Regions from separate parts of the Sphingomonas sp. CFBP 13603 genome, predicted to be linked through region 1. Evidence: predicted binding sites of a transcription regulator. Region 1 holds the regulator's gene; each other region holds the start of a gene.
What was found. Region 1 encodes LexA, which represses DNA repair genes until DNA is damaged. Its sites were predicted from a motif close to GTTCCNCNCTTGTTCT; they were not measured.
Positions count from the first base shown of each region.

Region 2: the regulator LexA is predicted to act here: its motif matches at 3,221-3,236, upstream of IFR23_RS02490 (LexA family protein).
Region 3: the regulator LexA is predicted to act here: its motif matches at 3,056-3,071, upstream of uvrA (excinuclease ABC subunit UvrA).
Region 4: the regulator LexA is predicted to act here: its motif matches at 4,793-4,808, upstream of recA (recombinase RecA).

Region 1 is NZ_JADBIA010000005.1:133,960-140,995, reverse strand. It holds gene IFR23_RS10360 (molybdopterin molybdotransferase MoeA) at 474-1,655, shown strand; gene lexA (transcriptional repressor LexA) at 1,724-2,398, shown strand; gene IFR23_RS10350 (ComEC/Rec2 family competence protein) at 3,064-5,253, opposite strand; gene gltX (glutamate--tRNA ligase) at 5,344-6,774, shown strand; gene IFR23_RS10340 (citrate synthase) at 6,800-7,036, shown strand, end outside.
Region 2 is NZ_JADBIA010000001.1:512,753-519,788, reverse strand. It holds gene IFR23_RS20105 (hypothetical protein) at 1-485, opposite strand, end outside; gene IFR23_RS02515 (HNH endonuclease) at 616-948, opposite strand; gene IFR23_RS02510 (DUF3164 family protein) at 981-1,619, opposite strand; gene IFR23_RS02505 (hypothetical protein) at 1,616-1,783, opposite strand; gene IFR23_RS02500 (hypothetical protein) at 1,783-2,052, opposite strand; gene IFR23_RS02495 (hypothetical protein) at 2,194-2,814, opposite strand; gene IFR23_RS02490 (LexA family protein) at 2,795-3,202, opposite strand; gene IFR23_RS02485 (DUF2806 domain-containing protein) at 3,933-4,895, opposite strand; gene IFR23_RS02480 (hypothetical protein) at 5,126-5,944, opposite strand; gene IFR23_RS02475 (hypothetical protein) at 6,219-6,779, opposite strand; gene IFR23_RS02470 (hypothetical protein) at 6,803-7,036, opposite strand, start outside.
Region 3 is NZ_JADBIA010000002.1:433,253-440,288, reverse strand. It holds gene IFR23_RS20520 (diguanylate cyclase domain-containing protein) at 1-936, shown strand, start outside; gene IFR23_RS04850 (hypothetical protein) at 1,324-1,854, opposite strand; gene IFR23_RS04845 (energy transducer TonB) at 1,996-2,862, opposite strand; gene uvrA (excinuclease ABC subunit UvrA) at 3,079-5,988, shown strand; gene IFR23_RS04835 (hypothetical protein) at 5,985-6,662, opposite strand; gene IFR23_RS04830 (hypothetical protein) at 6,659-7,036, opposite strand, start outside.
Region 4 is NZ_JADBIA010000002.1:308,220-315,255, forward strand. It holds gene IFR23_RS04295 (M24 family metallopeptidase) at 1-46, opposite strand, end outside; gene IFR23_RS04300 (dicarboxylate/amino acid:cation symporter) at 118-1,455, shown strand; gene IFR23_RS04305 (glutathione S-transferase family protein) at 1,685-2,320, opposite strand; gene IFR23_RS04310 (class I SAM-dependent methyltransferase) at 2,337-3,359, opposite strand; gene recA (recombinase RecA) at 3,642-4,715, opposite strand; gene IFR23_RS04320 (4-(cytidine 5'-diphospho)-2-C-methyl-D-erythritol kinase) at 5,345-6,277, opposite strand; gene IFR23_RS20515 (tetratricopeptide repeat protein) at 6,603-7,036, opposite strand, start outside.

The sequences.
Region 1 (7,036 bases):
CCCCGCATCGGATGAACCCGCGCTGGCCAACGGTCGAGGAACGCTATCGAGGACCCATCCGCACTCGGCAGTCACCGCCGGAGAAGCCCGCGACCAAATCAAAACACCACCCCGGCGAAGGCCGGGGCCCAGTTGGGAAGGCCACAGTATTAGAGGGCAACCGTTCCGCCCAACCCTTGTTTCCCCGCGAAGGCGGGGACCCAGACTGGGCTCCCGCCTTCGCGGGAAAACAAGGAGGTGGCAGCGACGTTCGATCTAACGCAGTCAAGTCAGTCACAAAGACCGCCCTGCCGTCGCACTCCCGGCAACGACACCTGTCCTACACACCAAACCCATGGCAAAGCACGGAACCTACCCCCACGCCCCGCGCTTCCCCATACAACACCCCAAAAGCGCCAACCGCCAAAACGCTCCCAGCGTCTACACTTCCTATACTTCACTTTCCCAAACCGCCCGAAAACAGAGTCTTACGCATGACCCTAGTCCCCGTCGCCGAAGCCCAGTCCCGCCTCTTCGCCATGGCCCCCCGCGTCGGCAGCGAAACCGTGGCCTTGCGCGAAGCCGCCGGCCGCTGGGCCGCCGAGGACATCCTCGCCCGCCGCACGCAACCCGCCGCCGACCTGTCCGCCATGGACGGCTACGCGATCCGCTTCGAAGACCTCCCCGGCCCCTGGAAAGTCATCGGCGAAAGCGCCGCCGGCCGCCCCTTCACCGGCAAGGTCGGCCCAAGAGAAGCCACCCGCATCTTCACCGGCGCCGCAATGCCCGAAGGCGCCGACACGGTCATGGTCCAGGAAGAAGCCGAACGCGACGGCGCAACCCTGATCCTAGCCGGCGAAGGCCCCCCGACGCTCGGCCGCAACACCCGGCGCAAGGGCCTCGACTTCTCGACCGGCACCCGCCTCATCGCCGCCGGCGACCGCCTCAGCCCCGCGCGCATCGCCGTCGCCGCGACTGGCGGCCACGGCAGCCTCACCGTCAACCGCCGCGTCCGCGTCGCCGTCGCCGCCACCGGCGACGAACTCGTCCCCCCCGGCTCGATCACCGACGGCGTCGCGCTCCCCGAATCGAACGGCATCATGCTCGCCGCGATGCTCGCCGACATGCCCGTCGACATCATCGATCTCGGCATCCTGCCCGACAATCTCGAGATCCTCCGCGAGGCCTTCGCCAGCGTTCAGGCAGACCTGCTCGTCACCACCGGCGGCGCATCGGTAGGCGACCACGACCTCGTTCGCCCCGCGATCGAAGCCGCCGGCGGCACCATCGACTTCTGGCGGATCGCGCTGCGCCCGGGCAAGCCGATGATGGCCGGCCGGATCGGCGAGATGATGGTGCTCGGTCTCCCCGGCAACCCGGTCTCCGCGTTCGTCACCGCGACGTTGTTCGTCAAACCCGTCGTCGCGCACATGGCCGGCGCACGCGACCCGCTCCCCCAGTCGACCCACGCCCTCCTCGGCGAAGACCTCCCCGCCAACAACGCCCGCACCGACTATCTCCGCGCCGAACTGCGCGACGGCAAAGCCTATGCCTCGACGATCCAGGACAGTTCGATGCTCCTGACACTGGCCCGCTCGACCTGCCTCATCGTCCGCCCCGGCAACGCGCCCGTAGCAAAGACAGGCGAATCGGCGGAAATCCTCGTGATCGGGTGAAGCGAGCGCTTGACGGCGTTAATTATGTTCCATAGAAGTTCCCAGTCTGTTCCGGACGGAGAACCGCCATGCTCACGCGCAAGCAGCACGAACTCGTCTGCTTCATCAACGATCGCCTCAATGATACCGGCGTCTCGCCGTCGTTCGAGGAGATGAAGGACGCACTCGACCTCAAGTCGAAGTCGGGCGTCCACCGTCTGATCAGCGCGCTCGAGGAGCGCAACTTCATCCGCCGCCTGCCGAACCGCGCGCGCGCGCTCGAAGTGCTGCGCATGCCCGAGCGTCCGGAAAAGAAGACGCCGTCCAAGCCGTCGAACGTCAAGGCAGCCCCCGCGGCCGCAACGCCGCAGCCGGCCAACGACGTCATCGAGATTCCCCTCCACGGCCGCATCGCCGCCGGCGTCCCGATCGAAGCGTTCGAGGGCAGCACGATGCTAGCCGTCCCCGCTGCGTTGTTAGGGACCGGCGAACACTATGCCTTGGAAGTCTCGGGCGACTCGATGGTCGAGGCCGGTATCCTGGACGGCGACTACGCCCTGATACGCCGCACCGAAACGGCGCGAGACGGCGAGATCGTCGTGGCCCTGATCGAAGACAGCGAAGCCACCCTAAAATACTTCCGCCGCGAAGGCGCCATGGTCCGCCTCGACCCGGCAAACCGAGCCTACGACCCCCAACGCTACGCCCCCGCCCAAGTCCGCGTGCAGGGCAAACTCTCCGGCATCCTCCGCCGCTACGACTGAGTTGCCGAGACCGGCCTGCGTTATCGCGACGCAGCCCGGTCTCGGTTTTGGGTTGCTAAGGAAGCGACAGCCAAGCCGGGAAGCCAAGTCGCTCTTTCCTACCGGCAGCAGCGACCGGGCCTCTTCGGCAAACTAAGCGATGTGCTTGGAGCGGTCGAAAAAGTGGCCAGTTCTTCGACACGCCCAAGCAAACACCGCCAATCATTCGGAAGACCCTCTCACGCTCCGATCCATAAGCGCGACCTCGACTCGAACCCTCAATCTCTGCGCCTCTGCGCGAACATATCGCCGCCAATCCCTCGCACAGCCGAAGAATTGGTTCGCGCGGAGACGCGGAGGTGTTTCGCTTAGGGAGAACGAAACCATTCCAAACGTCTTTCGCAAGTAAGACAGATAGTCGCCAGTCCGATTCATCCTGCCGTACAAGAACCTTCTCCGCGTCTCCGCGTCTCCGCGTGAACCAATTCTTTGCACCAAGATCGCATGCAACGACGGGTGATTGTGTTCGCGCGGAGGCGCAAAGGCGCGAAGATGTGGTGTTTAGATTTGCGACTACCTGCCTTCGCAGACCACCGAAATACCGACGTCGGCTTATCGTTCATGGAGGTGTGAAGGTGTCCCGAATCGCATCACCTTCGCGCCTTTGCGCCTTCGCGTGAACATTTCTACTTTTGACGGCCTCGGCTGGCGCGAAACGACGACGTAGCACCGTGAAACCGGCCATGTCGCGGCCCGAACAAATGCGCGGTGCGTTCGAGGAGAGGCGGATCGCGCCAGGGGTGGCGATCGCCTGCGTTCAGGATGGTCACGACCGTCCCGCGCCCCAAGGTCAACGCGACGCCGCCCGTTCGACGGAGTATGCGGCGATCCAGTTTCAGCCACCGTGGCACACAGCGTTTCGGCAAGCCCCGTTCGCTGACGACGACATCGGCGCTGCGACAGGCGGCAAGGAACTCGGCAATCGGGACCATATAGGCGCTGCGCGTCGCGAGGACCCGCCACATCCGTCCCCGTGCGGCGATATCGGTGACGCATAGATCGCGGCTGCACCGCGCATCGGGTTGGTCCGCCAGCAGCAGCGGCTCGCCATCCACCCCGCCGTTCTCTGCCAGCATGTCGCGCGTATAGTCGCCGGCCCGATCGCGCAGCATCGCGAGCCCCGCCGCCGTCCGCACCGCGACATGACGCCCGTCGCCGGTCACGAGAACATCCGGCGCCGGCGTCGTCAGCGCCCAGACCGCGCCGATCGTCAGCGGTACCAGCCCGAGCCGCCGCCACTGCGTTCGCCACAAGGCAATCCAAATCCCCCCAACGATCATCAACGCAAACGCCGCCGTCGGCATCGCTGGCAGGGAGCGCACCGATCCGGGTGCGCTAGCAACGATATGCGCGAGCCACAGCAGCGCATCGAGTGATCGCTGGACCAGCCACCAGATCGGCGCGCCAAGCCCGCCGGCATCAAGCAGCAACGCCAGCGCTTCCAGCGGCATAACGACGAAGGTCGTCAGGGGGATCGCGATGATGTTGGCGAACGCGCCGTAGAGCCCGGCCTTGTGGAAATGATATACCGCGATCGGCATGAGCGCGAACTCGACGAGCAGGCCGGTGAGCAACAGCGATGCTATGCCGCGAGCGAGGCGGCGCGGTCTGCCTTCCTCATGCGGGCCGAAGAACGCGCGAATGGCTGGATGCTCGTGCAGCGCCATGATCGCGGTGATTGCCGCGAACGAGAGTTGGAAGCTCGGCCCCGCCGCCGACTCGGGCAGCACGAGCATGACGCACGCTGCCCCCGCCGCGACGAGACGTAAGGTCATCGCCTCGCGCCCCATCGCCAGCGCCGCCAGCACGAGCAGCGCGGCCACACACGACCGGATCGTCGGAACCTGGCTTCCGGTCAGCAACGTATAGGCGATCGCCGCCGCCGCTCCAGCCAGCGCAGCGATCAGAGGCAAGCGCGCGTGCAGTGCTAACCAAGGACTCAGCGCCAGCAGCCGCAACACGATCAACATCGTCGCCGCCACCGCCGCCGTAATATGCAACCCGCTCACCGACAGCAGATGCGCGAGCCCGGCGCGACGCATCGCCTCCGAATCCTCTTCGCTGATCGCACCGACGTCGCCAGTTGCGAGCGCTGCGGCGATCCCGCCTGCGCTGCCATCCAATCGTGAAACGATATGGCGCGAGAGCGCAACGCGGACGCCGGCACCCGACTCGCTCGGCGTTGTCACAGCGACCGGTGCGAAGCCCCGGCCTGTCGCTCCGATCCCGCCGAACCAAGCAACTCGCGCGAAATCGTAGGCGCCCGGAACCGCGGGCAGCGGCGGCGGCATCAGCCGCGCCCGTAGATGCACGACCGCTCCCGTTCCCAGCAGCTTCGGCGCATCCGCTTCCGCCAGATTGACGCGGACACGGTATGGCAGGGCGACCGGTTGCCCGTCGGCCTCCACTCCCTTCCCGATCGGCAGCAGCGTCAGCCGGACCAGCTTGCGTGCAACCAGCGGTTCGATCGCCTCCACCTTGGCCGAGAAACTCGCGATCGTCGGTCCGCCCAACACCGGCCGGGCCACCGACTCTGATCGAGCCCAAATAAGCCCGAGCCCCAGCGCGACCGTCAGCAACCCGATCGCCAGCGACCGCGCGGCACGCCCGCCCTGCCCCACCGCCAGACACGACAGCCCACCGGCGGCCAACACCAATATCGCCAAGCACCACGCCGCCGGGTCCGGCAACGCGAACCACAACGCGATCCCCGCACCCAGCATCACCGGCAACCACAACACCAGTTGGTCGCGCTCCGCCTCGAGCCAGCGTTCCACGGCAAGCCCGACGACAGCCCCCCATCGCGGCACGCCCATTTGTCGCCGCCAAGGACGCATGCTAGGGGCGGCGACGGCTGTCATGGCCATCGTTTCTCCATCGTTTCATCAGTCTGGGAGCACCCGCGGTTGGGCGCAATATCTGATACGGGCACCGCCAATTCGGCCGCACCCGTGGTTACCCGTTTCGCTCCGTCGCCGACGGGGTTCCTGCATCTTGGCGGCGCGCGCACCGCGCTGTTCAATTGGCTGTTCGCAAAAGCAAACGGGGGTAAATTCCTGCTGCGGATCGAGGATACCGACCGGGTCCGTTCGACCCAGCCGGCGATCGACGCGATCATTGACGGAATGCGCTGGCTCGGGCTCGACTGGGACGGCGACGTCGTCATGCAGTTCGCGGGTGCCGAACGCCACGCGCAGGTCGCGCACGAAATGGTCGCGAAGGGCCATGCGTATCGCTGCTACATGACCAACGACGAGATCGCCGCGATGCGCGCCGAGGCACAGGCTGCGAAGAAGCCGCTTCGCATCCGCAGCCCGTGGCGCGATCGCCCCGAGAGCGAAGCGCCGAACCTGCCCCACGTCGTCCGCCTGCGCGCGCCGCAGGAAGGTGCCGTCACGATCGAGGACCGCGTCCAAGGCGCCGTCACGGTCAAGAACGAAGAGATCGACGACCTCGTCCTACTCCGCTCGGACGGTACGCCGACCTACATGCTCGCGGTCGTCGTCGACGATCACGACATGGGCGTCACGCACGTCATCCGCGGCGACGATCATCTCAACAACGCGTTCCGCCAGTTGCCGATCTACCGCGCGATGGGCTGGCCCGAGCCGATCTACGCGCACATCCCGCTGATCCACGGCCCCGATGGCGCCAAGCTGTCGAAGCGTCACGGCGCAGTCGGCATCGAAGCGTACCGCGACGAGATGGGTATCCTGCCCGAGGCGTTCGACAATTACCTGCTCCGGCTTGGCTGGGGCCACGGCGACGACGAGATCATCAGCCGCGAGCAGGCGGTCGAGTGGTTCGACCTGTCGGGCGTCGGCAAGTCGCCGTCACGCTTCGACCTGAAGAAGCTCGAGAACCTCAATGGCCATTACATCCGCGAAGCCGACGACGCGCGCCTTGCGCAACTCGCGGCGGATCGTCTCGGCCACGATCTGCCGACCGGCGGACTGGACCTGCTCACGCGCGCGATGCCGGTCCTCAAGCCCCGTGCCGCGAACCTGAACGAGCTGGCCGAGGGATCGAATTTCCTGTTCAGCCAGCGCCCATTGGCAATGGATGACGCCGCAGCGAGCCTTTTGCAAGGTGAAGCGAGTGTCATTTTGGCGAACGCGCATGCCGAACTTGACGCGCTCGCCGAGTGGGATACGGAGGCGCTCGAAGGCGCGGTACGGCGCGTGGCCGAAGCGCGGGGCGTCAAGCTCGGCCAGGTCGCACAGCCGCTTCGCGCCGCGCTAACGGGACGCAAGACGTCGCCGGGGATCTTCGACGTGCTCGACCTGCTCGGGCGCGACGAGAGCCTGGGACGGATCGCCGACCGGATGGCTAGCTGATAAGATTTCGAGGAAGGATACAAGCATGAGCGAGACCGCAACCCTCAAGGTCGACGGCAAGGATTTCCAGTATCCGGTGATGTCCGGTACGGTCGGACCCGATGTCATCGATATCCGCAAGCTGTACGCGCAGACGGACAATTTCACCTATGATCCGGGCTTCACCTCGACGGCGTCGTGCCAGTCGAAGCTGACCTACATCGATGGTGACGCGGGCACGCTGCTGCACCGCGGCTACACGATCGGCGAGCTGGCCGAACAG
Region 2 (7,036 bases), on a different contig from region 1:
TTCTTGCCCTTCGCGGGCGCGGCCGCCTCGTTGATCGTCTTGAGCGACGTCGCGAGGTTCTTCAGGATCTGCGACCGCGCCGGCAGCGACACCGCCTTCATCATGGCGTTGCGCCGGCTTTCATCCTCATCGTTGGCTGTCATGATCTCGATCGCCTCTTCAAGCTCGCCCTGGTAGCTGGTCATCGTGTCCAGCTCGTCGAGCATGCGAGCGGCCAACTGGCGGCCGTTCTCGGCGATCGTGCCGGCGTCGAGCGGTTCGCGGGGTTCCGCCGGCGCCGCCTGGGGTGCGCGCGGCGCGGGAAGCAAAGTGCGCACCGGTTCGCGGGCGCGCACCGGCCGTTTCCAGCCTTTTGCCTTCGCGCGCTTACGAATAGCCGCTTCCGATATTGCGTAACGGTCAGCTATTTCCCGGATCGAGTCGTCGCTCGACAAGTATTCGCGCTCGATTTGCGCCCACTCGTCAGGTGATTTGCGAACTGCCATCGACCAGCACCCCGCCACCAAAGTACGCACCCGGGATCACCCAGGAGGAAATAATCTCCGCATGGGAGCCATAGGGGTCCAGGGGGTCGGCACCCCTCAGGGATCGACTCACCCCCCTGCCCCCGCGTGGTTATCCAAGTGCGGCGCGCTCGGCCCGCTGTTTGCGGCTATCGTGGCACGGCTTGCAGAGGGTCTGCAGGTTGGCGAGCAACCAGAAGAGCCGCTCGTCACCGCGATGCGGGTCGCAGTGGTCAGCGATCAGGAGCGACGTGTCGGCCGACGTAAAGCCGCAGCCAGGCCACTGGCAGGTGTAGAGGTCCCGGATGAACACCGTGATGCGCAGGGCCCGCCAGCGGGCCGACTTGTACCACTGGTGCCAAGGCTTGAAGAGGCGGCGATCGGCGTCGGCGCTGCGCTCGACGGGGGCAAGGGAGCCCATGGTCGGCTTCAGCCTGGTAAGCATGCTACCGATCGCCTTCAACTTCCCCATGACGCTTACGCGGACGCCAGATCGATGGTGACCGGGTGCCAGGTCTCGTCGTGTGCGGGCCGGTCGTAGAAGCGGACGTAGGTCTTCGAGCCGATGATCCGGATGGAGTCCTTGATCGCCTCCATGGCACGCAGCCAGCGCACGTCGTCGAAGTCGAGGCGGAGCAGGCGGAACAGCTCGGCTCGGTTGATCTGGCCTTCCTTGTCGACTTGGAACACGCCGTTGACCACGGCCTGCAGCTCGACCGGCGAGCCGCCTGCCCAACCCATCAGGCACTCGTCGATCAGGACCTTGGCGGCCTGCAGCTCGGGCCCGAACTCGATGAGGTCGGCGACCTGCACCTGCGCCCGCTCGCGACCGTCGAAAGTGAGCAAGGTGATGTTGCCCTTCTTCCCGCCGACGGTCGTGCCGTACTCCTGCGCCAGCAGTGCCTGGAAGGCACCGACGCGCTCGAACGTCCGGACCTTGAACGCGGCGACGAGGGCGGATAGCTCGCGCGCGTCGGTGAGGATGGCGCGCACCGTCTCGTCCATGAGCAGATCGACCGGCTTGACCGCGGCGAGCGGGACCAGGCTGCCCTTGGCATCCCGAAGGTACGGGATGCCGGCGACGTCGATCGCAGCGAGGTGCGGCTTGGTGATCATGCCGGCGTCCCTTGGGGCGCGGTCGGCACGGTGCTCGCGACGATCATCTCGACCGGCAGGAACTTCAGGATCTCGCGCATCAGGCTGACCGGCACGCCGATCAGGGCGGTGTCCGGATGACCGGCGTCGACGGCACGTCGCATAGCCTCGCGTGGGATAGCCATTACCAAACTGCCTTCGTGCCGTCGGCACTGACATAGAGGGGCGGACGGGCAGCGCGGGGAGCGCCGCCTCGGAAGGCGGTGAGGAGGTCGCTGGCGATGCCCTGCGCCATCTCCTCGAGGACGTTGTAATCGTCCGAAGATACGACGCCCAGCCGCGCTCGTTGCGTCAGTTCATCGAACCGCGGCGTGATGCGTTCGAGCTGATCGGCCAAATTCGAGTTCGGCTGGGCGGACCGCAGTGCAACTGGCCGCGGATGATCGTGATGCATATCAGACCTCCTCTTGCGAACCGCACGGCCCTTCAGGGGGGCGGACCGTGCCAAACAGATGCAACTGTGGCGGGGTCGATTTGCGAGTTACGTGACCGTTTGGGCAGGTGCCCTTGTGGGAAGTTCCCCAAAGGTAACCCCTTAGCAGCGCTTCCAGCTGTCCAGCGCCGATACCAGGATCGATCGCGCCCGCCGGTTGGAAAGGCGCCAGTCCCGCGCGGCAGTCGTCAACGCCATGTCGTCGACGATGATCGCGAGCAGCATCGCGCCATGCGGAGCGACGGCTTCGCGCCAACGGGCGTATGCGCGCTCCCGAATCACGGCAGCAATTGGCGCGTGCGAAGCGCTGTGCGGCCCGCCGCCCGAGCTGCGCGGTTCCAAGTTCGCAGTGCGCACCGCAACTTCGGCCGTGATGGAATGGTACGCCTCGGCGATCTGATCGGCCGCGGCGAGCTGGTGCGCGTCGATCGCGCCGGTAGCGACGAGGCGGGCAAGCGCACCTTCGCGCTGCGCCTGCGCCGCGGCATGCTCGTGCGTCTCGGCCGTACCGTTCGTCTTATGCGACCAATCCTCGCGTAGCCGAACGCGCTCCTCGATGCCGGGTGCCAGCACGAAGATCGCCGGCGTCTTGCCCTTCTTCAGCCGGTTCGCGCCCTTGGGTTTCGGACGCGGTTCGCCAAGCACCAGGTGCGCAACGCGCTGCCCCTCGCGCTCGAGGGAATGTGCGAGCGAGAACGCCGCGTCAGCAGGTAGGTGTGGCATGGAGATCCCCGGCGTCGACGTCAGGGATATGCTCGAGGATTGCCACAAGCGGGAGATGACCTTGTGGTAACGGCAGCACGCGATCGCCATGCTTAAAATCGTCGTCGACGACGACGCCCATGCTGCGCATCCGTTCGAGTAGCTGCCGCTCCAACAGCCCGGGCACGGTGATCGCCCGTTGCGCGCCCGCCGCGCGCTCGATCATCTTCTCGAACGCCAGCTTCTTGACCAACGCCTTAGCCCGGGTGTCACTGACGTCGAGCGCCAGCGCGATCTCACGCATTGCCGGGCTGCGGCCATGCTCGAGGATGTAATCGGATATGAAATCGAGTGCCTGCTGCTTACGGCTCGCTCGTGCCGGTAGCACCTCTGAATATGCTCCCATCATTCCCCCGGATCCCCTGGGAGAACATAGGGGGAATCGCCGCAAATGCCACATTTATGAGGCACCATTCAGACTGTGCGATGTAAGTAGCAGCTAGTCTTTCGTTGTCCGCAACCAACTATCAACCAGGCCACGCTGCCGCTCGACGATAGTAAGCATTTCAGCCCGAATTTTGGTAATCTTCGGTAGATTTTCATCGAGTATGCTGAGGGATGCGCCGGTTAACCCAGACGTAGTGATCCCGAGCTGGGCGGACCCTACTGCCGCCTTCGAGGACGACATTATCTGAAGAGTATCGCTCGTCATTACGGGCAATTTTTCGGATCCGATATCGACAAGAGCTCCCTCCAAATGCGTGAGCATTCGTGTGCAGTCATCGAAGCGCGCCAAATTAGTGTTTGCTAAGGCGTTCGATCCTGACCCCGCGGCAGCTACGGCATCTCGTCCTTGTTGCACCACGTCCAAGCAGAGCTTGAATATTGCGTCTGCACCATGAAGGCGGTCGCGCCGAGTAGTTCGCGAAGCAAGAATTACCGTTCGTCCAGCGACATAAATCGCACCGGCCGAGCCTATCGCCTGAAACCACGCCGGTAGGGATTCAACCCAGGTAGAACACTCAGCCATCCTATCGATCCTGCCTTCTTTAGCCAATGCGGCGGATATACCCTTCGACGCACCCCGCCATGCCGGCGGTATTCAACCGTCGTGCGACAGTGTACCCCAACAAAAGCACTTAGGGCATAGTAGGTGCTTGGTAGATAACCTCGACCGGCTTGCCGGGAGAGAGTAACTCAACCCTGTTCACGCCTTGAGTTGCGAGCCTTAGCCCGGCCTCCCGCATATTTGCTTCGTAATCTGGTCGGGCGAGAATGCTGCCGATCTCGCGCCCAACGCGCGTAAAGTCGATACCGACCCATCGAGCGCCACAATGCTCTGGGAAGCGGATTAGCAGAAAGGTCCCGTCAGCGCTCATGGGTGTCCAAGGAGCGCTACCATTCAAGATCGGGTTGAATGGCGGCAAGAACTGGGCGGTTTCGGAAGGCGCCATTAGGCCAGCTTGTGCCAGCCGCTTCCACCGCGCGAAGCCCTCACCTAGTTGGTACTCAGTTCCGAAATCAACTGCCTCGCCGACGCTTTTCGCCCACACGAAGCCAAAGTCAGCGGCGATTGCCTGATCCAGTTCGCTGACAGTTCGCAAGGTTGATAATGCAAAAGAGCCAGGCCGCTTGACCTGGCCGGCCAGTATGCGTCCGAAAAGGTCCTGCAGCTTCTCTGACGAGGCATCCTCGGCGAACCGCATGAATGTGTTCATCCAGTCGTCGTCAGGCGCCGCTGTCTTAGTTTCGTCACCTGTGTCGGAGGCCACATGCTCGGCGGCGCGCTCCGCGACACCGATCCTGTTTTTAGCTTTGCGCAGACCAGTTGGCAGGTAGATTTCTGCGGCTGCCTGCATAACCAAGGGCTCTACAACGCCTCCATCGGCCGCCGCTTTCGCCACCGCAGCGGCAAACGCAGTTCGAGCCGCCGTCGTGTCCTCAATACCTTGAGCGTACTGTTTCAGTTTCGCTGCGGGTATAGCCGTAAGACCACCCAGTAAGTCGCTAAGGGCCTTAAAGAACGATGTTCGGACTGGTGCTGGTAAGCCCGTCATGGCCCCGGTGATCATCGAAAGCCCGGTTTCCTCGACGTTGCTCATCATTGTCTCGCCAATTTGCTTGGTCGTAGCTTAGCAGCCTCTCAGGGCACTAATAGTAGATGTTTGCCTGCGGCGGATACACCCTCCGCCGCCGCCTTTCCAAACCCGCGAAATAACGTCGTTTCTGGCCTTCGTATTACACGTTGTACCCCCGCGATACCCCCGTCTGGTAAGGCTGTATCGCCACATCCGGATCGTCGACGGCTCACCTTACAAGGGCCGTTGGCCCCTTACCGAGTCCAAACGTGGTCGCTCAAGACGCTGTAGTGCGTACCGTGGATCGTCGGCTTCCGATTCACACTGAACGCAAAACGTCGATCTGGGCTGCTTTTCTCAACAAATGGCCCATCCATATGAGCGCCCCCGAGTAAGAAGGGATGCTCGTACAATTCATCCAGAAGCACTTCTATTTTGGCGAGCCGTCTCGTTTCGCCGGGCGGGATAGGAGTTACTTGGTTATGCTGAAGGAAGGCGCGCGGCGTTTCAGCAGCCGATGTCCAAGTATGCCGTACAGAATTGACTACACATCCGCTGCCTCCCACGTTTGTCGCTGCAATATTAAATGTGAGAGAGGCATTCTGCCCTACTGTTTCGACGATGTCTTCCAACGAAAATACAATGGTCGGCTTCTGAGCCTCTATACTATTTTTTAGCCCGTCTTGAGCAGCGACTGCCGCTGCCCGGCCATACCATGCAGCGAAAGCTGCAGCGATAAGTGTCCAAACTCCAAATATCGTGCCGGCGATTAGCAGCATGGTTTGCCGAAAGCCTACTTCAACCGCGGCAACGGCCGAGTCAGCTGATCGTGCCGTCTGCGCCAATTCACGGTCACTCTCTCGTTCCAATGCGAGTGCGCATTTATACTTTTCATCATCGACTTGAAGCGGGGGTAATTTAGCAAGACGGGACGGCATGCAGGCCTGTGACCCAGGATAATAACTCGCGTCTTGCTCGTACATGTCTGCATGGTTCGGCAGCGAAGGGTATTTGGGAATCATCCACGCCCACATGGCACCGGAGATGAGCAGCAAAGCGACCAACGCTATCACGAACCTTCGATCATTTCTCAGCATCGACATTCCAAAAATTGCAGGCGCGCTTCCCAGATGCGAGCCGGGCTCGGCGATTGTGACGAAAAGCAGATATCCTTATTCAGCCTACGTAGCATAAGTCTTCTCGCCCAAAAACGGAGGAGACACCCTCCGCCGCAGCTAGCCAGCAGCAGGGAAAATCATGGTCTTGTGTGCCTCGTACGGCGCCTAGTACCCTTGCTGTACCCCAGACAGGGGGGGGGCGACATAGTCACCCGGAAATACGCAAGTTCTAGACGTCGGTCTCAATCTCCGAGACATCATCGGCCTGAACTGGCGCAAGCGGCTCGTGTTCTTCCAGCCCCAATTCGTGTTGGCGGGCCTCATCCGGGATCGGAAGATCCGAAATGCGCACTATAGGAATATCGCACAGCTTGGCTCTTCCAATCAGCCCCTTGTCGTCTGTATAAAACGCGTCGCAGCGAGCAACTTTGCAGATCGCGAGTATCTGTCGATCTACCTTTACCTTCTGGTACGGCTCAGCTCCCGATTTTTTGTCAAGCGCCGCGAATATATCGCGATTAAGAAAAGCCAACTCGAATGCAGCAAGTTCGTCAAAGGGACGAACTTCAAACACCTTCGATCGATTCACGATCGACAGATAGTCGCCATTTGTAGGTCCGATTAACGTCAGCACCTCCGCGACTACCGGCGTCGGAATCACGATCTTGCTTCGGCTCCGCTGAAGTTTACCTAAAAGGCCTTGAAGGCGCTGCTGGACGTACTCCGTAGGCAGTCCCGTGGTTGGATCGTTTGGAGCGCGCGATTCTGGGTTCAGCAAAAGACTCAACATCGTCGAGTCAAATCCAACTCGCATCAGGCAGCGCCCCCACGCATAGATAACAGCTGCTCCGTGCTATCGGCAGGCCAGTTAGCCTTCACACTACGAAGCTTCACTACGACGTCATCGAGCTCGTCATCGTCGAGTGCCTCAAACGATTGTACCTGCAGACGGGTTATTTCCCATCTACCAGTGCCGGTACGCTGCCAACTTGCGATGCCGTGCAGACGCAATGGCTGGTAAAGGTATCGGCCGATCTTCGCGGCCAG
Region 3 (7,036 bases), on a different contig from region 1:
CTCCGGTTTGCACGCCCCGACGCTCGCCTGACGCCGTTGCTGACGATCGCCGCCGTCCTCGCCGTGCCGTTGGTGGTCAGTGGAGACCCCGCGCATTTCCACTTCCGCGTCGCCTATCTCAGCGTCGTCCGCGCCGGCTTCGACATCGTCATCGTCATCGCCGCGGTGCGTCTTGCCCGACGGGAATCGCTGCAAACCGGCTGGATCGTCGCCACGCTGTTCGCGATCACGGTCCCGCTGTTCGTCGGCCGCGCGTGGCTGGCCTATGAGGACCGTATCGGTACGCAGCTGACCGGCATGCACGACGACATCGGTGCCTGGCTTGCTGCGGGTCAGATCGCCTTCATCGTCTTTCGCGTCTTCTCGCTGCTGATCCTCCAGGCCGAGCGCGGGCAGAATGCCCTGCGCGAGCAGATGGAGCGCGATTGGCTCACCGGTGCCCTCAACCGCGCGGGCGTCGACCGTATCGCCGCGACGCTGGCGGATCGTTCTTCGGTGGGACGATTGACCGCGATGATGCTCGACGTCGATCACTTCAAGGCACTCAACGATTCCCAAGGCCACGCTGCCGGAGACGCCGCGCTGCGGTCGCTCGCCGACATCGCGCATGCCATGATCGGCGAACGAGGCCACCTCGTCCGCTGGGGCGGCGATGAATTCGTCTGCCTGCTGCCTGACGTCGGCATCGAACGGGCACGGATGATCGGCGTCGGCATCGCCAGTCAGTTCGCACAGGTCATGACCGCGACGGCCACGGCGACGGCGACCTCGGCGACCTCGGCGGCGGTCGACGCGGCACCGGGCGTCAGCATCGGCATCGTCGAAGGGGACACCGCGGGCGCGATCGCCGATCTTATCGCCCGCGCCGACAAGGCGATGTACATCGCGAAAGGCGACCGACGCCGCGCGCCGATCGCCTATTTCAAGGCTGCCTGACGTCCCGAGTACGAAACGAGAGGCCGCTGAGCATCGCAGAGGTGGATGGCAAGCCGCCCAGGCGGTCGACCGATGGCCATGCGATGCGACTGTAAGTATCTGACCGGATCAACCCTCGTCCGCCAATATCGGCGATGCTGAAAGCGCGAGTCCCAAATGAAAGGGACGAGATGCACCGCAAGTCATCGCCGACCGTCACACCTGAAATGGCCGACCAGATCCGCCTGCTGAAGGCACAGGGCCTCTATCATCATCAGATCGCGGCCCTGCTTGAAATCAACCAGGGCCGCGTTTCCGAAGTCGTGACGGGTCCGAAGTCGTGACGGGAAAACTACATCCTCCAGCGGGGCCTCGCCAGAACAGTCTCGATATCTGACGGCAGTTCCCTCACGTCGAAGGCGGCGTATCCTTGGGCTTGCCGAACCCCGAGATTAGCCGATCGAGTCCCGCAGATACCGAATCGAGCACCTTGGCGAATTCAGGCGGCAACGGGTTCGTCTCGCTACGCGGCGGCTCGGGCGTATCCCCGGCAAACGGACCCGCGCCCTGCGGCTTGGCCTGATCGCCAACCGTGTCCGGTGCGACTTTCGATGCATCGGGCTCCGCTGGCGGGGAGGGCGGGGCAGGGGGCGTCGGCGGGGCGGGCCGCACGCTCGGCTTGGGCTCATGCTTCGAGATCGCCGTCGCCGCCGCCATCAACCCGGCCGCGATCATCTGCCGACCGACGGGCGTTCCCATCTGTCGCGCGATCGCCGCGGCAATCCCCGCGAGCGGCGCGGAGCCCCCATGGCTGTTGCCGTGGTTGGTGTCGTGTTTGGCACCGTGTTTGGTGCCGTGTTTGGTGCCGGGCTCGCAGCCGTGCTTGCCCGCGGCCTGTTCCTGCTCCTTGCGCTCCCGCTTGTCCTTCTTCTTGCCCATGTCGCCCTCTGTGCCGTTCCGGTTGGTGTGTACGATAAAGATAATACACCAATACCGCAGCGCAACCCCGCGGGATGCCGGGCCAGGCCCCCGCCACGATCACCCGGCTTCGATCACCCGGCCTGGATCACCCGGCTTGGATCACTTGCCGCCGGACCACGTCCCCGGCAGCCGCCACGTTACCTTGCGCGTGCTGTGGCTGATCATCGGCTTGCCGTCGAAGCCCAATGCCGGGGTATAGCGTGCCCGCGCGGCAATCGCCCGACAGGCCGCCTTGTCGAGTTCGACCTCTCCGCTCGTCACCACGGTCCGACAATCGACAGCGTGTCCGTCGAGGTTGATCGTCCACAGGATCGTCGACGTCCCTTGCGCGCCCTTGCCGACGACGCTCATCGGATAGTCGTTGGTCGTGACCCAGCTTTCGGGCGATCGTGGCTCGGCCGGCTGGGCGATCCGCGACCGTTCGGTCGGATCGATGCCCCACAGCTTGACCGTCGCGTCGTTGCATTTGGCCAACGCCTCGAACGCCGCCTTCGCATTGGGCATGACGAACGCCCATCCGGGCATCTTTTCCGGCGAGACCCGCAGCACCGCGTCGGCCGGCCTCGCGCTGGCCGGGTTCGTATCCGTTGGCCCGGTCTTGGCCGGCAGCGTCTCGAACAGCGCGATGTCGACGGGCATCCGCGTCATCCGCTTGCCCGCCGCCTGCGTCGGATAACTCTCGTACCGGCTCTCGTCCGATCCGCCCCCCGCAAGCGTGATCGTCGCCTGTCCCAACCGCATCGCGCCATTCCGATCGTTGGTATAGATCATCATCTCGAGCGTGGACCCCAACGGCAACTGGCGCATCGCCAGCACCGTCTCGGTCTTGCCGCTGCCGTACGTCCGGCCGAGCGTGCAGGCTGTATCGCCGTAATCGACGTTCCACCGCCCCGACGGCATCATCGGTGCGGTCGCGGCAGGCTCGGCGATCGCGGCGGCGGCGCTCAGCGCCAACATCAGTGGCATCGGTCGAATCCCCTCATCATCGTCCCCCTGACGTTCCGGTCAGTCCGTCGGTTGTCGCCAATCCGTCCCGGCGTTTCAAGCGCCGTCGGCACCCGTCGCCCGATCCCGCGCAATCGATCTTGCCAATCGATCGTCCCGGATGAACTGGCACCCGGCCTCATGCATTCCTATCTCTCCCACTAGTCTCCCGATCAGAACAGAAGTAGAACCAGCCTCATGCTGACCAAGATTTCCGTACGCGGCGCGCGCGAGCACAACCTCAAGGACGTCGACATCGACATCCCCCGCGACACGCTCACGGTGATCACCGGCCTCTCCGGCTCGGGCAAGTCGAGCCTCGCCTTCGACACGATCTACGCCGAGGGCCAGCGCCGCTACGTCGAGAGTCTGAGCGCCTACGCCCGCCAGTTCCTCGAACTGATGCAGAAGCCCGACGTCGACCACATCGAAGGCCTCTCGCCCGCGATCTCGATCGAGCAGAAGACGACGTCGCGCAACCCGCGCTCGACCGTCGCCACCGTCACCGAGATCTACGACTATATGCGCCTGCTCTGGGCGCGCGTCGGCATCCCGTATTCGCCCGCGACCGGCGAGCCCATTGCCGCGCAGACCGTGTCGCAGATGGTCGACCGCGTCATGGCGCTCCCCGAGGGTACGCGCCTGTACCTGCTCGCCCCCGTCGTCCGCGGCCGCAAGGGTGAGTACCGCAAGGAACTCGCCGAGTGGCAGAAGGCCGGCTTCGCGCGCGTTCGGATCGACGGCACGATCCACGACATCGACGAGGCTCCCGCGCTCGACAAGAAGTACAAGCACGACATCGAAGTCGTCGTCGACCGCCTCGTCGTCGGCGGCGAGATCGCCACGCGCCTCGCGGAATCGTTCGAAACCGCGCTGAAACTCGCCGACGGCCTCGCCTATGTCGACCCCGCCGACCCGGTCGAGCCGCACACCCCCAAGTCGGAAATCCTCGGCAACAACGCCCCCGACGGCCGCATCGTGTTCAGCGAGAAGTTCGCCTGCCCGGTCAGCGGCTTCACCATTTCCGAGATCGAGCCGCGCCTGTTCTCGTTCAACGCCCCGCAAGGCGCATGCCCGGCCTGCGACGGCCTCGGCGAGAAGCTGCTGTTCGACGAAGACCTCGTCGTCCCCAACCACATGCTCAGCATCAAAAAGGGCGCGGTCGTCCCCTGGGCGAAATCCAACCCTCCGAGCCCGTATTACATGCAGGTCCTCGGCAGCCTCGCGCGCGAATTCAAGTTCGACATCGAGACGCCCTGGTCCGACCTCCCGCCGGAGGTCCAGAGCACCATCCTGCACGGCTCGAAGGGCAAGCCCGTCACGCTCACCTTCATCGACGGCAAGAAGAAATACGACGTCAGCAAGCCGTTCGAGGGCGTCATCGGCAACCTCAACCGCCGCATGCTCCAGACCGACTCCGCCTGGATGCGCGAGGAACTGAGCAAGTACCAGTCCGCCGCCCCCTGCGAGGTCTGCGGCGGCGCGCGCCTGAAACCCGAAGCGCTCGCGGTCAAGATCGCGATGAAGGACATCTCCTACGCCACGCATCTCTCGGTGGTCGACGCGCTCCAGTTCTTCACCGACATGCCGCAGCATCTCGGCGACCAGCAGAACGCGATCGCCGAACGCATCCTCAAGGAGATCGTCGAGCGCCTCGGCTTCCTCAACAATGTCGGCCTCGACTACCTCAACCTCGACCGCACCAGCGGCACACTGTCAGGCGGCGAGTCCCAGCGCATCCGCCTCGCGTCGCAGATCGGCAGCGGCCTGTCCGGCGTGCTCTACGTCCTCGACGAGCCCAGCATCGGCCTGCACCAGCGCGACAACGACATGCTCCTCAAGACGCTCCGCCGTCTGCGCGATCTCGGCAACACCGTGCTCGTCGTCGAGCATGACGAGGACGCGATCCGCACCGCCGACTACATCATCGACATGGGCCCCGGCGCCGGCGTCCGCGGCGGCCAGGTCGTCGCGCAGGGCACGCTGAAGCAGATCCTCAAGTCGAAGGGCAGCATCACCGCCGATTACCTCAACGGCACGCGCGAGGTGCCGGTCCCAACCACGCGACGGAAAGGCAACGGCAAGAAGCTCACCGTCCACAACGCGGTCGCCAACAACCTGCGCGGCGTCACCGCCAGCCTGCCGCTCGGCACGTTCACCTGCATCACCGGCGTCTCCGGTTCGGGCAAGTCGAGCTTCACGATCGACACGCTCTACGCCGCCGCCGCGCGCGAGCTGAACGGCGCGCGCATCGTCCAGGGCAAGCACGACAAGATCACCGGCCTCCAGTATCTCGACAAGGTCATCGACATCGATCAGTCGCCGATCGGCCGCACCCCGCGCAGCAACCCCGCCACCTACACCGGCAGCTTCACGCAGATCCGCGACTGGTTCGCCGGCCTGCCGGAATCGCAGGCGCGCGGCTACAAGCCCGGCCGCTTCAGCTTCAACGTCAAGGGCGGCCGTTGCGAGGCGTGCCAGGGCGACGGCGTGCTCAAGATCGAGATGCACTTCCTCCCCGACGTCTACGTCACGTGCGACGTCTGCCACGGCGCGCGCTACAATCGCGAGACGCTCGAGGTGAAGTTCAAGGGCCATTCGATCGCCGACGTGCTCGACATGACGGTCGAGGACGCCGCCGAGTTCTTCAAGGCGGTCCCCCCGATCCGCGACAAGATGGCGATGCTGGTCGAGGTGGGCTTGGGCTACGTCAAGGTCGGCCAGCAGGCGACGACGCTCTCGGGCGGCGAAGCGCAACGCGTCAAGCTCGCCAAGGAACTCTCGCGCCGCGCCACCGGCAACACGCTCTACATCCTCGACGAACCCACCACCGGCCTCCATTTCGAGGACGTGCGCAAGCTGCTCGAAGTCCTCCACGCGCTGGTCGAGCAAGGCAACACGGTCGTCGTGATCGAACACAATCTCGACGTCATCAAGACCGCCGACTGGGTCCTCGACCTGGGGCCGGAGGGCGGCGTCAAGGGCGGCGAGATCGTCGCCGAAGGCACGCCGGAGAAGGTGGCGAAGGCGAAGGGCAGCTTTACGGGGAAGTATCTGGCGCCGTTGCTAGAGAAGCGAAACGCAGAGGAGAACGCTCATTTGGATTAAGCAGATCCACTGATGACCGCACCAGTTGTCCGTCGCTTGACAAGGCCGTTTGGCGTAATCATTGAATAATCCCGATTGTCCGCAAACGGGATTTTCTTACTAAGAAGGCCGACGAATAGCACCCAAGCGAAACGTTTTTCATCCAATCCAAATCCCATCTCGTTGGACAAGTACTTTTGCTGCCAGTGATGAACTTGTAATGTCTTTTTTAGCATTGATGATCTACTTCTATGGTCAAGTAGAGCATCGAAGTATTTATTCGATTGTATAATTCCTGCGTAAAAGGACCAGCGTTTTCGACGGTGTACGGAAATGCCATAATCAATTAATGCCTTGAATGCCCAAGCGGGATAAGTGTAACCTGCTTCGTCAGCATAATCGTGTATCAGCTTATTCATATCGCGACTGATCGAAATGGCAATATAGTCGGAAACTGCAAAAACTCTTGGGTCGAAAATAGGTGATATTTTTGTCGCAGAATCAATAAGTGCTTTTTCTATATTGCAACCTGTAAGGTCCATTTCACTAAGGTCTTGCCCCCTTAGGTCGCAGGATGTTAGATCTTGTCCGCGGTAGAACGTTCGTGGATCGGCATCGAGCATTGTAGCCATTTGCTTCAAATCGATGGATCTTGAATCCGATATAAGCCACAGTTTATCAAGCCAATGCGTCATGATATTTCCTCGGAAACTACTGAGTCCGCAAGGAAGACAATGGAGTATTCTTCTTCAAAATTTGCTGGGGTGAGGTCGTACTCAACCAAGCGCGATTTTATATATGCCGCAGCAGCTGCCTCTTTCGTTTTGGCTGCCTGCCATCCCATGTGATCTAGTATCCTTGGCGATTTAAAGGACACGCTTGATATTATCAGATCCTCTTTTTTGCACCGCACTCGCAGTTGTGCAGATGGTTCAAGAGTGCTGTCGTTAAGCTTCTTAATCTTTAAACGGGGTTCAAGTACTGGGTGCCATGCCTTTCCGATAAGGCTACTTCCATCCTCAGCGAATATTTCCCAGCATTGCGCACTATCCTTAGTAAAATGCCTGAC
Region 4 (7,036 bases), on a different contig from region 1:
CGCGGCGCGAGGGGCTGAAGGCGGGCTTGTGGCGTGCGGTCGACATCGCCGGACGATAGGGTCCTTGACCCGGGCGCCGCAATCCCCTTCCCTGTTCGCACTTCTCGGGAGCGATTGATGGCCAAGCGGCTAACCTATTACATCTTGTTCGGCCTCGTCGCGGGGATGGTCGTCGGCTGGATCCTGAACGCGTCGATCGACAACGGCACGGCCGAGTCCGCCGAACGGCTGAAGGACATCGCCGGCTATTTCTCGATCGTGACGACGCTGTTCCTGCGGCTGATCAAGATGATCATCGCGCCTTTGGTGTTCTCGACGCTGGTCGTGGGCATCGCGCATATGGGCGATACCGGTGCGCTCGGGCGGGTCGGATTGCGCAGTCTTGGCTGGTTCATCTGCGCGAGCCTGTTGTCGCTCACGCTGGGCCTGATCCTCGTCAACGTGTTGCAGCCGGGCGTCGGACTCGCGCTCGCGATCCCGCCAGCCACCGCGTCGAGCGGCGTCGACCGGGCGGCGTTCGATCTCGCCAAGTTCATCACGCACATCGTCCCCGATTCGATGATCGCGGCGATGGCGGGCAATGAGATCCTCCAGATCGTCGTGTTCTCCGTGTTCGTCGGCGTCGCGATCACCGCGGTCGGCGAGAAGGCCGCGCCGCTCGTGAAGGCGATCGAGGCGCTGGTCGCGGTGATGCTCCAGATCACCAACTACGTGATGCGATTCGCGCCCTTCGCAGTGTTCGCAGCAGTGACCGCGACGCTTGCCGAGCGGGGGCCGACCATCCTCGGGCAGCTCGGTTATTTCATGCTGAGCTTCTACATCGGCTTGGCGCTGCTGTGGGCGGTGCTGATCGGGATCGCGTTCCTCCTGATCGGGCCGCGGACGCGGTTGCTGGTGCGGTATATCCGCGATCCGTTGATCCTGGCGTTCTCGGCGGCATCGTCGGAGGCGGCGTATCCGCGCACGCTGGAGGCGCTCGACCGTTTCGGCGTGCCGCCGCGGATCGCGAGCTTTGTGCTGCCGCTGGGCTATTCGTTCAATCTCGACGGGTCGATGATGTACATGACGTTCGCGTCGCTGTTCATCGCGCAGGCCTACGGCATCCACATGCCGATCGGGCAGCAGATCGCGATGCTGCTGGTGCTGATGGTGACGTCGAAGGGCATTGCGGGGGTGCCTCGCGCATCGCTGGTGGTGATCGCGGGGACGCTGTCGATGTTCAAGATCCCGGAGGCTGGGATCCTGCTGATCCTGGCGGTTGATCATTTCCTCGACATGGGGCGGTCGGCGACCAACGTGATCGGCAATGCGGTGGCGGCGACCGTGGTGGCGAAATGGGAGGGCGGGCTCGATGAGCGTGAGCCTGCCGACCGTGATTTCCCGCATGCGCCTACCGGGCATGGGCCGAAGGTGGATGTCGACAGTTACGAGAAGATCGGGCCGGGGCAGGTTTGAGGCGATTGGCGATGTCGAGCCGATGACGTCTCGAAGATGCGCTTGTACGCTAGCGGTCTACTGAAGAAGTACCACCCCGGCGAAAGCCGGGGTCCAGTTGGGGGACGCTAATAGTGACCGCCGCTCCTCGTTACTCCAACCTCTCCAATTGGGCCCCGGCCTTCGCCAGGGTGGTGTCTAAGGGTAGGTTTGCGTTTTCAGCCTCGATGCGGTTTCTGATCTACAGCACTCAAGCGTAGGCGTAGGCGTAGGCGTAGGGGCCGCCCTTCTTTAGCCCCGCCTGATACGCCGGCCGCGCGTGGACCTTGGCTAGCCACGCGATCGTTGCGGGGCGGGACTCGTTCAGGCCACCACGACTGCGCGCGGCTTCGAGCGGGAAGCTCATCATGATGTCGGCGGCGGTCATCTCGGCGCCGGCGAACCAAGGGCGCTGCGACAGTTCGGCTTCGACATAGTTGAGATGGACGTCGATCATCGGCTGGATCTTCTTGGTCGCCGCCTTGCCCAAGATCGGGATGCGCGCGAGGACGAGCTTCAGCAGCAGCGGCGGCATCATCGAGCCTTCCGCATAGTGCAGCCAGAAGCGGTAACGTAGCGCGTCCGCGCGATTGGCGGGGGCGCCGAGCTTGCCGTCCGCGTTATCGACGAGATATTCGACGATCGCGCCTGTCTCGGCGACCACCTGGCCATCATCCTCGATTACCGGCGACTTGCCGAGCGGGTGGACCTGCTTGAGTTCGGGCGGCGCGAGCATCGTCTGCTTGTTCCGCTCGTAGCGCTTGATCTCATAGGGGAGGCCGAGTTCCTCGAGCATCCAGAGAATCCGCTGCGATCGCGAGTTTTCGAGGTGGTGGACGATGATCATACTGAACCCCCTTTTGTCATTCGGACGATTTGCGCGCGGTCCAGATCCAGGCGGCGGCGGGGAATTCCACCGTGTCGCCGCTTCGGTACCGGTCGCAGACCTGGGTGAGACGCGCGATGTGGCGCTCGCGTTCCTCGGGGGCGGCGTCGCGGATGGCGGAGGCTGCGGGGCCGATGCGGCGGAAATAGTCGACTGCGTCGGCGACGGGATCGGCGCCCTCCCCTGCACGGTAGGCGAACTCGACATGCTCGGGTAATGCGACATGCCAGCCGGATTTTTCGAGGATGCTCGCGACGTAGGTTGGGTCGGCGAAAGCGAAGGGGCCAGGTGCGGTGGTTGCTGGCGCGTCTGCATTGCCGCCGGTCGCGGTGATGATTTCGGTGGCCCAGCGGTTGGCGGCGCGGTCGGCGAAGCAGGAGAAGACGAGCGTTGCGTCTGGGGCGGCGGCTTCGGCCAAAGTGGTGAAGGCGGCGACGGGGTCGGCGAAGAACATGACGCCGTGGCGGGAGACGTAGAGGTCGATTGGGGCGTGGTTCGGGGCGGTGGCGGTGATGTCCGCGCACTCGAAGCGGGCGTTGAATGCGGTTTTGGCGCGGTGTTTGGCGATCTCGATCAGGTTTGGTGAGAGATCTATGCCGGTTATTTGCGTGGTCGGGAGCGCTTGGGCGGTGGCGAGTGAGGTTGCCCCGGCGCCGCAGCCTATGTCGATGATCTTGCGGGTTTGGGGGGTGGCGGCGGACAGGATTGCGGCGTTCAGATGCGGGGTCAGGTTGGTGAAGCTGCGGTCGGTTCGGCGCCATTCCTCGGCCCAGACGTCGCCTATTCTGCCGGTCCAGTCGTAGGCGGTGGTCATGGGCTGGGGTGCTTTTTGGTTGCGTTTCGGGGCGGTGGTTTGGAGTGAAGTATAGGAAGTGTAGACGCTCGCGCAGGTTTGATGTTGTGGAATTTCGAGGCTTTCCCAAGTCCGTCGCGCTGCTTTTCCTTGTTTCCCCGCGAAGGCGGGGATCCAGACTGGGCTCCCGCCTTCGCGGGAGAACAAGGGGGGGCGGCTCGTTCAAGAATGTGGGGTCATTGCCGCCAAAGAGCTTGGTTTAGCACAGGATTTTATTTGCAGGGTCATGCCAACTGGGCCCCGGCCTTCGCCGGGGTGGTGTTGGGAAGTAGGCTGGCGCGGTGTCAGTTCACCATGTGTTCGAACTATCGGTCGTGCGCATCTTCGGCCTCATGAGCAATGGGCCATGGGCCAAGCACCATGCCCTCACCCTCCCATTGCAGAAGCAATGGGTCCCTCCCTCTCCCCTGAAGGAGAGGGAAAGTAGGATTACGCGTCGTCGCCTTCTTCGGGGCCGGCCATCATTTCTTCGGCGACCTTGTCGGTGCGCGCGCGGATCTGCTTTTCGAGGCGGTCGGCGGTTTCGGGGTTGTCCTTGAGGAAGGTCTTCGAGTTCTCGCGACCCTGGCCGAGGCGGACGCTGTCGTAGCTGAACCAGGCGCCCGACTTCTCGACCAAGCCCGCCTTCACGCCGAGATCGAGGATCTCGCCGAGCTTGGAGACGCCCTGCCCGTACATGATGTCGAACTCGACCTGCTTGAACGGCGGCGCGACCTTGTTCTTGACGACCTTCACGCGGGTCTGGTTGCCCGTCACCTCTTCGCCGGCCTTGATCGCGCCGATGCGGCGGATGTCGAGGCGGACCGAAGCGTAGAACTTCAGCGCGTTGCCGCCCGTCGTCGTCTCGGGGTTGCCGTACATGACGCCGATCTTCATGCGGAGCTGGTTGATGAAGATCACCATGCAGCGCGAGCGGCTGATCGAGCCGGTGAGTTTGCGCAGCGACTGCGACATCAGGCGGGCCTGCAGGCCGACATGGCTGTCGCCCATCTCGCCTTCGATTTCGGCACGCGGCACGAGTGCTGCAACCGAATCGACCACGAGCACGTCGATCGCGTTCGAGCGGACGAGCGTGTCGACGATCTCGAGCGCCTGCTCGCCGGTGTCGGGCTGCGAGACGATCAGTTCGTCGATATTGACGCCGAGCTTCTTGGCGTAGACCGGGTCGAGCGCGTGCTCGGCATCGACGAACGCCGCGGTGCCGCCGCCCTTCTGCGCTTCGGCGATCACGTGGAGCGCGAGCGTGGTCTTGCCCGAGCTTTCCGGACCGTAGATCTCGATCACGCGGCCGCGCGGCAGGCCGCCGACGCCGAGCGCGATGTCGAGCCCAAGCGAGCCAGTCGAGATGACCTCGACCTGCATGGTTTCCTTGGAGCCCAGGCGCATTGCCGAGCCCTTGCCGAAGGCGCGGTCGATCTGCGCGAGCGCGGCGTCGAGCGCCTTCTGCCGGTCGTTGGTTGCGGTTGCCATGCCGGTGTCGATCACTTTCAGATTAGCGGCCATCGAATATGCTCCCATCGCTAAAGCAAGCGCGCGTGCCATTCAACGCGTCAAACACCATGTATTCTCTTTGTTCTTTTGGAACAAGTGGGGAACGGGAGGTTTGTTGGGGGAAATTTGCGCCGGTTGGGGAGTGCAAAGCCCGTCGGGTGCGCGAACGGCGTCATTCTGGCATCCGCCGGTCTGCATGCTCGAAGCTTCAGGCCCACGGGATCGTGAGTTCGTGGAATGCAGGCGTTGGAAGACGTTCGATGCGGACACGAGTCGGGCAAGTGCACCTCCCCGGCGGAGGCCGGGTCCAAGTGGAGAGCTTGGCGTGACGACGTGCGTCTGTCGTCAGGAGCGTTTCCCAACTGGGCCCCGGCCCTCGCCGGGGAGGGACTTTGGTTGTGAAATATGATCCCGGACACGTTCGGGATGACTGACGAGGGGCGGGATCGGCGGTGCGGGCGTTTAGGTCGAGATCGGTTCGGTTTGTTTGGATGCAGGGTTGGACGGCCGACTGATCTAAAGTTTGAGGGGTGTCTGTGACGGGCGGTTCGTTTGCCGCTCTGAATCCTGACTTTCGTCAGGATGACGGGCGGTGGCCGCGGTGACGCCCCGTCTCAAAGGTGCCGCCGCCTATCGACCGATCAGGCGAGCGTTGTCGCGAGGGTCCACCAGCCTTTGGCTTGGGCGGCGGTTGCCGCGGTGTCTCTGGCTTCGGGGGTTTCGAACAGGGCGAAGCAGGTGGCGCCGGAGCCGGACATTCTGGACAGGAGGACGCCTTGGGCTGCGTCGAGGAGCGTGCGGACTTCGGCGATTACGGGGGCGAGGGCCAACGCGGGGGGTTCTAGATCGTTGCGGCCTTCGAGGGCGCGGTCGAGGAGATTGCCTTCGGGGATCGGGCCTCGGTCGTAGCCGTCCCAGGTCTTGAAGACGGCGGCGGTGGAGACCGCGACGCTGGGGTTCACGAGCAGGAGGGGGGTGCCGGACAGGCCTTCGAGGGTGGTGAGGGTGTCGCCTTTGCCGGTGCCTAGCGTGGTGCGGTTGGCCAGGCAGGCGGGGACGTCTGCGCCGAGCTTTGCGGCGATTTCGTGGAGGCGGGGGTCGGTTGGGGCTATGCCGTGGAGGCGGGCCAGCGCGCGGAGCGTGGCGGCGGCGTCGGCTGAGCCTCCGCCTATGCCCGAGGCGATGGGGAGGTGCTTTTCGAGGGTTATGGCGTGGTGGGTCTCGGGGGCGAAGGCGGTGGTGAAGGCGTCTGCTGCGGCGGTTACTAGGTTGCCTTGCCAGGGGGCGGCGCCGGACGAGCGCGGTGCTTCATCATTGTCCGTCCCCAATTGGGCCCCGGCCTGCGCCGGGGTGGTGTTGGGGGTCGGGGTGGTGTTTTGGGCGGGGAGGAGTGCTGCGGCGAAGGGGCCGGTTATGGTGAGGCTGCTGGTTTGCGCGGGTTCTACGGTGATCAGGTCGCCTTCGGTGGCGAAGGCGAAGAGGGTTTCGAGGTCGTGGTAGCCGTCGGGGCGGCGGCGGCGGACGTGGAGGGCCAGGTTGATCTTGGCGGGGGCGGGTTCGGTGATGGCGGGCATTGTCGGTCTCGGGATTTGGCGGCAAAGGGTCGAACGCGGCTTAGCGTAATACGCGTGATGTCTGCGGGTTTAAGCGCGTCATCCTGACGAAAGTCAGGATCCAGGGTAACGATTGGTGCCGTCCTTGGCTCTGGATCCTGACTTTCGTCAGGATGACGGGAGGGGGATGCCGCACACTTCGCCAGTTGCGGGCGTTGTCACGATCACTTCCGTGGATGCTCGGAATTAGAGGTGATCTCGCGAGACGGCCCTTTAGCCGTCAACTCGCCCTGCCCTCACCCTTCGCATACCTACAGTGCCTTTCTCTCTCCCGGTGGGAGAGAGGTTAGCGGCGAGCTTTGGGCAGGAGGCCGTTGGCGATCTTGGCGGTTATGCGTGCCGTGTCTGCGGGTTCGGCGGTCAGCAAGGCGGCGCGCCAGGCGTAGCGCGCTTCGTAGTTTCGGCCGACGCTCCAATAGGCGTCGCCAAGGTGGTCGGCGATTTCGGCGTTGGTGGGTTCGGCCTGCGCGGCGGTTTCGAGCAGCGGGAGCGCTCGGGCGGTGTTGCCCGAGAGGTGGTAGGCCCAGCCAAGCGAGTCGGTAATCGAGGCGTTGGTCGGGTCGATCCGGCTGGCGCGTTCTAACAGCTTGATCGAGGCGGGGATGTCGTCGCCGTGCTCGACTTGCGCGAAGCCGAGATAGTTGAGTGCGAGCGGTTGCGCGGGGCCGCGGGCGACGGCTTTTTCCAGTGCGTCGCGTGCTTCGGGCCAGCGGCCGGCCT